DNA from 2 places in the Pseudoalteromonas sp. PA2MD11 genome. Region 2 is predicted to be linked to the other one. Evidence: predicted binding sites of a transcription regulator. Region 2 holds the regulator's gene; the other holds the start of a gene.

Region 1 (3,425 bases), on a different contig from region 2:
ACTCATTTGATGCTTTCATTAGGTAATATTGAATTGCTTCAAATGTTTTGTGAGTTAGGGCATTTGCGCTGCCATCTGAGTAACGCTTACCATTTTTCGCTAAGTAGTACGCGTAGTTAATAACACCAATACCTAGCGTACGACGACCCATCGTTGCGTTTTTCGCCGCAGGAACAGGGTAGTCTTGGAAATCAAGTAAGTTATCAAGGGCACGTACTGCAAGTTCAGCAAGTTCTTCTAATTCGTCAAGTGACTCAATCGCACCTAAGTTAAACGCCGACAGCGTACAAAGTGCAATTTCACCTTCTTCATCCATTACATTGCTAAGTGGCTTAGTTGGTAATGCAATTTCTAAACATAAGTTAGATTGACGAATTGGTGCCACAGTCGAGATGAACGGGCTGTGCGTATTACAGTGGTCAACGTTTTGTAAGTAAATACGACCTGTGCTTGCACGCTCTTGAGCAAACATTGAGAATAACTCAATTGCTTTAATACGTTTTTTACGAATTGACTCGTCTTGTTCGTATTTGATATATAGCTCATCAAACTTCGCTTGATCTTCAAAGAATGCATCGTATAGACCCGGTACATCTGATGGGCTAAATAATGTGATGTAATCGTCTTTGATTAAACGGCTATACATTAATTTGTTGAACTGCACACCGTAGTCAAGGTGACGTACACGGTTATCATCAACACCACGGTTGTTCTTAAGAACAAGTAGGTTTTCAACTTCTAAGTGCCAAAGTGGGTAGAACAACGTTGCTGCGCCGCCACGAACACCACCTTGTGAACAGCTCTTAACTGCTGTTTGGAAGTGCTTATAAAACGGAATACAACCTGTGTGGTACGCTTCGCCGTTACGAATAGGGCTACCAAGCGCACGGATGCGACCGGCATTAATACCAATACCTGCACGTTGCGAAACGTATTTAACAATCGCAGACGATGTTGCATTAATAGAATCTAGGCTATCACCACATTCAATAAGTACACACGAGCTGAACTGACGTGTAGGGGTACGTACACCTGCCATGATAGGTGTAGGTAATGAAATTTTGAATGTAGATACTGCATCATAAAAACGCTTGATGTAATCAAGGCGTGTCTCTTTTGGATAATCAGAGAATAAGCTTGCAGCCACTAAGATATATAAAAACTGTGCACTTTCGTAGATTTCACCAGTAACACGGTTTTGAACTAAATACTTACCCTCAAGTTGCTTAACAGCAGCGTAGCTGAAGTTTAAGTCACGGTTGTGATCAATGTAAGCATCTAACTCGTCAATTTCTTGTTCGGTATAATCAACAAGTAGGTGTTGATCATAACGCTTGTCTTCAACTAATTTGGTGATGTGATCGTATAAGCGCGGCGGCTCAAATTGACCATATGCTTTTTTACGTAAATGGAATACAGCTAAGCGAGCAGCGAGGTATTGGTAATCAGGCGTATCTTTAGAGATCTGATCAGCTGCAGCTTTGATGATTGTTTCATGAATGTCATCGGTACGAATGCCGTCATAAAATTGAATGTGTGATTTTAATTCAACTTGTGAGACAGACACATTCTCTAGACCTTCTGCGGCCCAAGCGATCACGCGATGGATCTTATCTAGATCAAGTGACTCTTTACGGCCGTCACGTTTGCTTACAGATAGCTGTTGGTTCATAGTTTTGCCTGTATTCCTTGGGAAATTTTAGTTGTAAGACAAAGGTATTCTTTAATGTAATTATTATTATTCAACACCAAGATAAACTAATTGAATAACATTTAGCCACAATATCTGGTGTTGTTTAAATTGCAGATCACAAGATAGTGTGGTCTGAGTTGTTTTGCAAGGGATAGAATTGCCCCAATTTGTGGATAACTATTGGATAAGCGCATTGTGTTAGTAACCATTAACCTTTGAACATTCATAGACGACGAAATTTGTAGAAATCAACAAAAGATCCAGAAAATTTACCGTTTTGAAAAATAAATTTTGACTGATTTTTTTATCATCAATGAATGCTCAAAAGTAAATCAAATCACAATATATGGTGTTTCAGTTTTTAAATAACACTATATATGGTTGAAACCATCAATCGGCGTTTGCCAATTGAAATCCGCTTGCCAGCCAAGTGCAGCGTCTACACTCGGTATGTAACCCCATAACGCTGTTGCGCTATACATGTTGGCTGCTTTTGCTGCTTGAATATCACGTTCAGCATCACCGATATATAAACAACGGCTCGGATCAACATCTAAGATCTCAGCGGTGTGTAATAGTGGATCCGGTGATGGTTTTGACACAGCTAATGTATCGCCACTCACAACCGCTTTTGCATCACGCAAAGAGGGAATAGCTTGCACTAAGGGCTCAGTTAAAAAGCCGGGCTTATTAGTCATAATGCCCCACTTAATATTGTTTTGCTCAAGTGCAATTAAAAGCTGTTCTATGCCATTGAAACATTTACTGTGCACAGCAATATCTTCGGCGTAGTAGTCAAGAAGCTGTTGGCGCAAGGCGAGTTGTTCAAGTTCAGGCCATTTATCACCAAAGCCCACTTCTAATAATGCATTTGCACCGTTAGAAGCTGCAGGGCGATAAACATGCTCAGCAACAGGCGCCACATTGGCGTCTGCTAACACTCGGTTTAATGCACCACCTAAGTCATCCGCGGTATCGAGTAGTGTGCCATCTAAATCAAAGATAAAAGCATCAAAATCGATAGAGGGTGCTTGCACACCACTCATCAGGCTAGTTTCTCAAAGTGCAGGATGTAATTAACACTTACATCATCATTTAAGCTGTACTGCTTAGAAAACGGGTTATAATGAAGGCCGGTACTGGCGCGTACTTTTAATCCCGCTTCTTCTGCCCATGCAATAAGCTGCGCAGGTTTGATAAACTTTTTATGGTCATGTGTACCTTCAGGTACCATTTTTAAAAGCTTTTCAGCACCGACAATAGCAAACAAGTAGGCTTTTGGTGTTTTATTTAATGTTGAAAAGAATACATCGGCGCCCGGTTTAGCAAGCTCAGCGACAGCACGAATAATAGAAGCAGGGTCTGGAACATGCTCAAGCATTTCCATGCAAGTCACTACATCAAAGCGAGCAGGGTGCTCAACAGCGAATTGCTCTGCAGGTACTTTTATATAATCAACAGGCACGCCTGTTTCTAAACTATGTAACTTAGCAACGGTGAGTGGCTCTTGGCCCATATCGATGCCGGTTACTTTCGCGCCCATACGCGCCATACTTTCACTTAAGATGCCGCCACCACAGCCAACATCTAAGGTTTCCTTATCAAATAAGCCGCCTACTTTATCAGCGACAAAATCCAAACGCAGAGGATTTATTTCATGAAGGGGTTTGAACTCTCCGTCGCGGTCCCACCAACGTTCTGCGATGGCTTCAAACTTTGCAATTTCTGCATT
Region 2 (3,425 bases):
AATAACCATTTTACCGGCTTTAATGTCATCGATAATTTCTTGCGCGCTGTGTAAATTCATAATGTGCCCATGAGAGTATGATTAATAGTGACGTATCTTTGCTTACTTAATAAAGCCAGCTTGTGCGAGCAAGCTCATTGATATGTCTGAACGGGAAGGTTGTTCAGCCCCTGTAATTAGGCGCTCTAAATAGCGAGCAATCTGGTCAACTTCTAAGTTCACCTGAGTACCCACCTGAAATTCTGCAATCGTTGTTTGCTCAGCAGTATGTGGAACAATCGTCAGCTTAAAGCGATTTTGCTCAACCTCGTTGACGGTTAGGCTAATGCCATCAATACACACCGAGCCTTTGTACGGAATGTACTTCATTAAATCATTGTCAGTACTTAACCAATACTCAGTTGCACGAGCATTAGGACTAATACTTTCGACAGTCGCAATACCATCAACATGGCCTGACACTAAGTGCCCACCTAGGCGAGAAACCGGTTGCATAGCTTTTTCGAGGTTAACTGTTTGCCCTTTTTTATAATGTGCAAACCCAGTTAAGCTAATTGTTTCGTTTGATAAGTCAGCACTAAAACCATCGCTATGTTTAGCGACAACCGTTAAACACACACCATTGGTGGCAATACTGTCACCGAGCTTGACGTCTTCCATATCCAAATTAGCGCTTTGAATACGAATAGCTAGATCACCTTGTTTTTGTGATAGTTCAACGATTTTACCTGTTGCTTCAATAATTCCAGTAAACATAGTGCTACTCTTTATTTTCAATTTTTGTGGCTTGCTTTGCTTTTGTCGCTGTTAAGCGAATATCGTCGCCAATCATCACTGTATCAGTAAAGGTCAGTTCAGTGATATCACTCATCATGGTGACTTCTGCAAAGTTTAGTAAGCTTTTGCCCATATCACCTATTAACTTAGGGGCAATATAAACAATGTATTCGTCAATTAAATCTTGCTCGGCAAACACCCCTGCAAGGGTTGCTCCCGCTTCGAGCCAAATATGATTAAATTGCAGTTCAGCAAGACGCTTTAAAACCGCCGATAAATCAACTTTATTGTTAACTGCTGGCACCACTTCGTGTTTAACAAAGTGAGGCCACTTGGTGTGATTATCAAGCGAAGTGGTAAAAATTATTACCGGGCTCTCGATGCTGAATAACGAAAGCTCAGGCGTTAACCTGTTTTGTGAGTCAATAATGATTCGGGTTGGTTGGCGCAAAGGCAACGAGGTTGGCATGGTAAATGGCAACTCATCAATACGGACATTAAGTTTTGCATTATCAGTAATAACGGTGTCTGCACCGGTTAAGATAGCGCAGCTTTGCGCACGAAATGCTTGCACATCTTGGCGCGCTTGAGGGCCTGTTATCCATTTACTTTGGCCATTATTGAGTGCGGTTTTACCATCTAAACTGCACGCCATTTTACAGGTTACATATGGCAACCCTGTTTCCATACGCTTTAAAAAGCCTTTGTTTAAATCGCGCGCTTGTTGCTCAAGTAAGCCAGATGCCACACTAATACCAGCGTCAGCTAATATCTGCAGGCCTCGACCACTTACCGCAGGGTTTGGGTCAACCATAGCAGCAATCACCTTGCTTACACCCGCAGCTTTTAAACCTTCGGCACAAGGCGGAGTGCGTCCATAATGACTACAAGGCTCTAAAGTGACATAGGCAGTGGCGCCCTTTGCTTTATCGCCAGCTACAGCCAAGGCATTCACTTCAGCATGGCCCTGCCCTGCGATTTGATGAAACCCTTCACCGACTATTTCGTCATCTTTAACCAGTACACAGCCAACATTCGGGTTTGGCGTGGTAGTAAAACGGCCGTGTTTAGCAAGCTCAATGGCACGCGCCATGTAAACAGTATCAAGTTCTGTAAACGACATGATTAATCACCTAAACGAGCGATTTCTTCTCCAAACTCGCGAATGTCTTCAAATGAACGATAAACCGATGCAAAGCGCACATAGGCTACTTTGTCGAGTTTTTTCAGCGACTCCATGATGCATTCGCCAATTAAATGGCTAGAGATTTCACGCTCACCGGTAGCACGAAGTTGAGATTTAATGATGTTAACGACTTCGTCGACCTGCTCAGTGCTCACTGGGCGTTTCTCTAAAGCGCGATGCAAGCCATTCAGTAACTTGTCTTCGTTAAATGGTTCGCGGCTACCGTCTTGCTTGATGACTCTTGGCATCACAAGTTCAGCGCCTTCAAAGGTGGTAAAGCGCTCATGGCATTCGTTACATTCACGTCGACGTCTCACTTGGTGACCACCGCCAACAAGTCGAGAATCAATTACTTTAGTATCTTTTGCGGTGCAAAAAGGGCAATGCATAGGGTTCTAGTTCCGTTTATAAAAAACAAAAAGGCCGCTTAGTAAGCGGCCTTTATGATAGCAAAAAACAACGCTATTGTTATCTTAATTACGGTTTAACCAGTAATTAAGCGTAAACTGGTAATTTTTTACAGATAGCTTTAACTTTCTCTTTTACTTCTGCTTGAACAGACTCATCGTTGATGTTGTCTAGTACGTCACAGATCCAGCCAGCAAGCTCTTTTGACTCAGCTTCTTTGAAACCACGGCGCGTAATAGCCGGAGAACCAATACGAAGACCTGACGTTACAAACGGTGAACGTGGGTCGTTTGGTACTGAGTTTTTGTTAACAGTGATGTTTGCGTTACCTAGTGCCGCGTCAGCATCTTTACCTGTGATATCTTTGTCGATTAGGTCAAGAAGGAATAAGTGGTTGTCTGTTTTACCAGAAACAACTTTGTAGCCACGCTCTTGCAGTACTTCAACCATAGCTTGAGCGTTCTTAACAACTTGTGCTTGGTACGCTTTGAATTCTGGTTGTAATGCTTCTTTGAAAGCAACCGCTTTAGCAGCGATGATGTGGCATAAAGGACCACCTTGACCGCCAGGGAATACAGCGCTGTTTAGCTTTTTGTAGATCTCTTCATCACCACATGCAGAAACGATTAGACCGCCACGAGGACCCGCTAATGTTTTGTGAGTTGTTGTTGTAACAACGTGTGCGTGAGGAATTGGGCTTGGGTATACACCCGCTGCGATAAGACCAGCAACGTGAGCCATATCTACAAATAAGTATGCGCCTACTTTATCAGCGATTTCACGGAATTTAGCCCAGTCAACAACGCCTGAGTATGCAGAGAAACCAGCGATGATCATTTTTGGCTTGTGCTCTAATGCAAGCGCTTCAACTTGAGCATAATCAATTTCGCCTGTTTCGTCGTTTAGGCCGTATTGAATTGCATTGTACGTTTTACCAGAAAAGTTAACGTGTGAACCGTGAGTTAAGTGACCACCATGAGCTAAGCTCATACCTAGTACTGTATCGTGCGGCTGAAGAAGTGCTTGGAAAACAGCTGCGTTTGCTTGTGAGCCC

The links. The regulator NrdR, encoded in region 2, represses ribonucleotide reductase genes. The targets are predictions, from matches to a motif close to AAACACNANATNTNGTGTTT.
Region 1: the regulator NrdR is predicted to act here: its motif matches at 1,776-1,795, upstream of nrdA (class 1a ribonucleoside-diphosphate reductase subunit alpha).

The regions. Positions count from the first base shown of each region.
Region 1 is NZ_JADKNF010000002.1:100,639-104,063, forward strand. Features, by position in the region: gene nrdA (class 1a ribonucleoside-diphosphate reductase subunit alpha) at 1-1,672, opposite strand, end outside; gene ISP07_RS03140 (HAD family hydrolase) at 2,065-2,739, opposite strand; gene ubiG (bifunctional 2-polyprenyl-6-hydroxyphenol methylase/3-demethylubiquinol 3-O-methyltransferase UbiG) at 2,739-3,425, opposite strand, start outside.
Region 2 is NZ_JADKNF010000005.1:242,563-245,987, reverse strand. Features, by position in the region: gene ribBA (bifunctional 3,4-dihydroxy-2-butanone-4-phosphate synthase/GTP cyclohydrolase II) at 1-60, opposite strand, end outside; gene ISP07_RS08655 (riboflavin synthase) at 103-756, opposite strand; gene ribD (bifunctional diaminohydroxyphosphoribosylaminopyrimidine deaminase/5-amino-6-(5-phosphoribosylamino)uracil reductase RibD) at 761-1,900, opposite strand; gene nrdR (transcriptional regulator NrdR) at 1,903-2,352, opposite strand; gene glyA (serine hydroxymethyltransferase) at 2,459-3,425, opposite strand, start outside.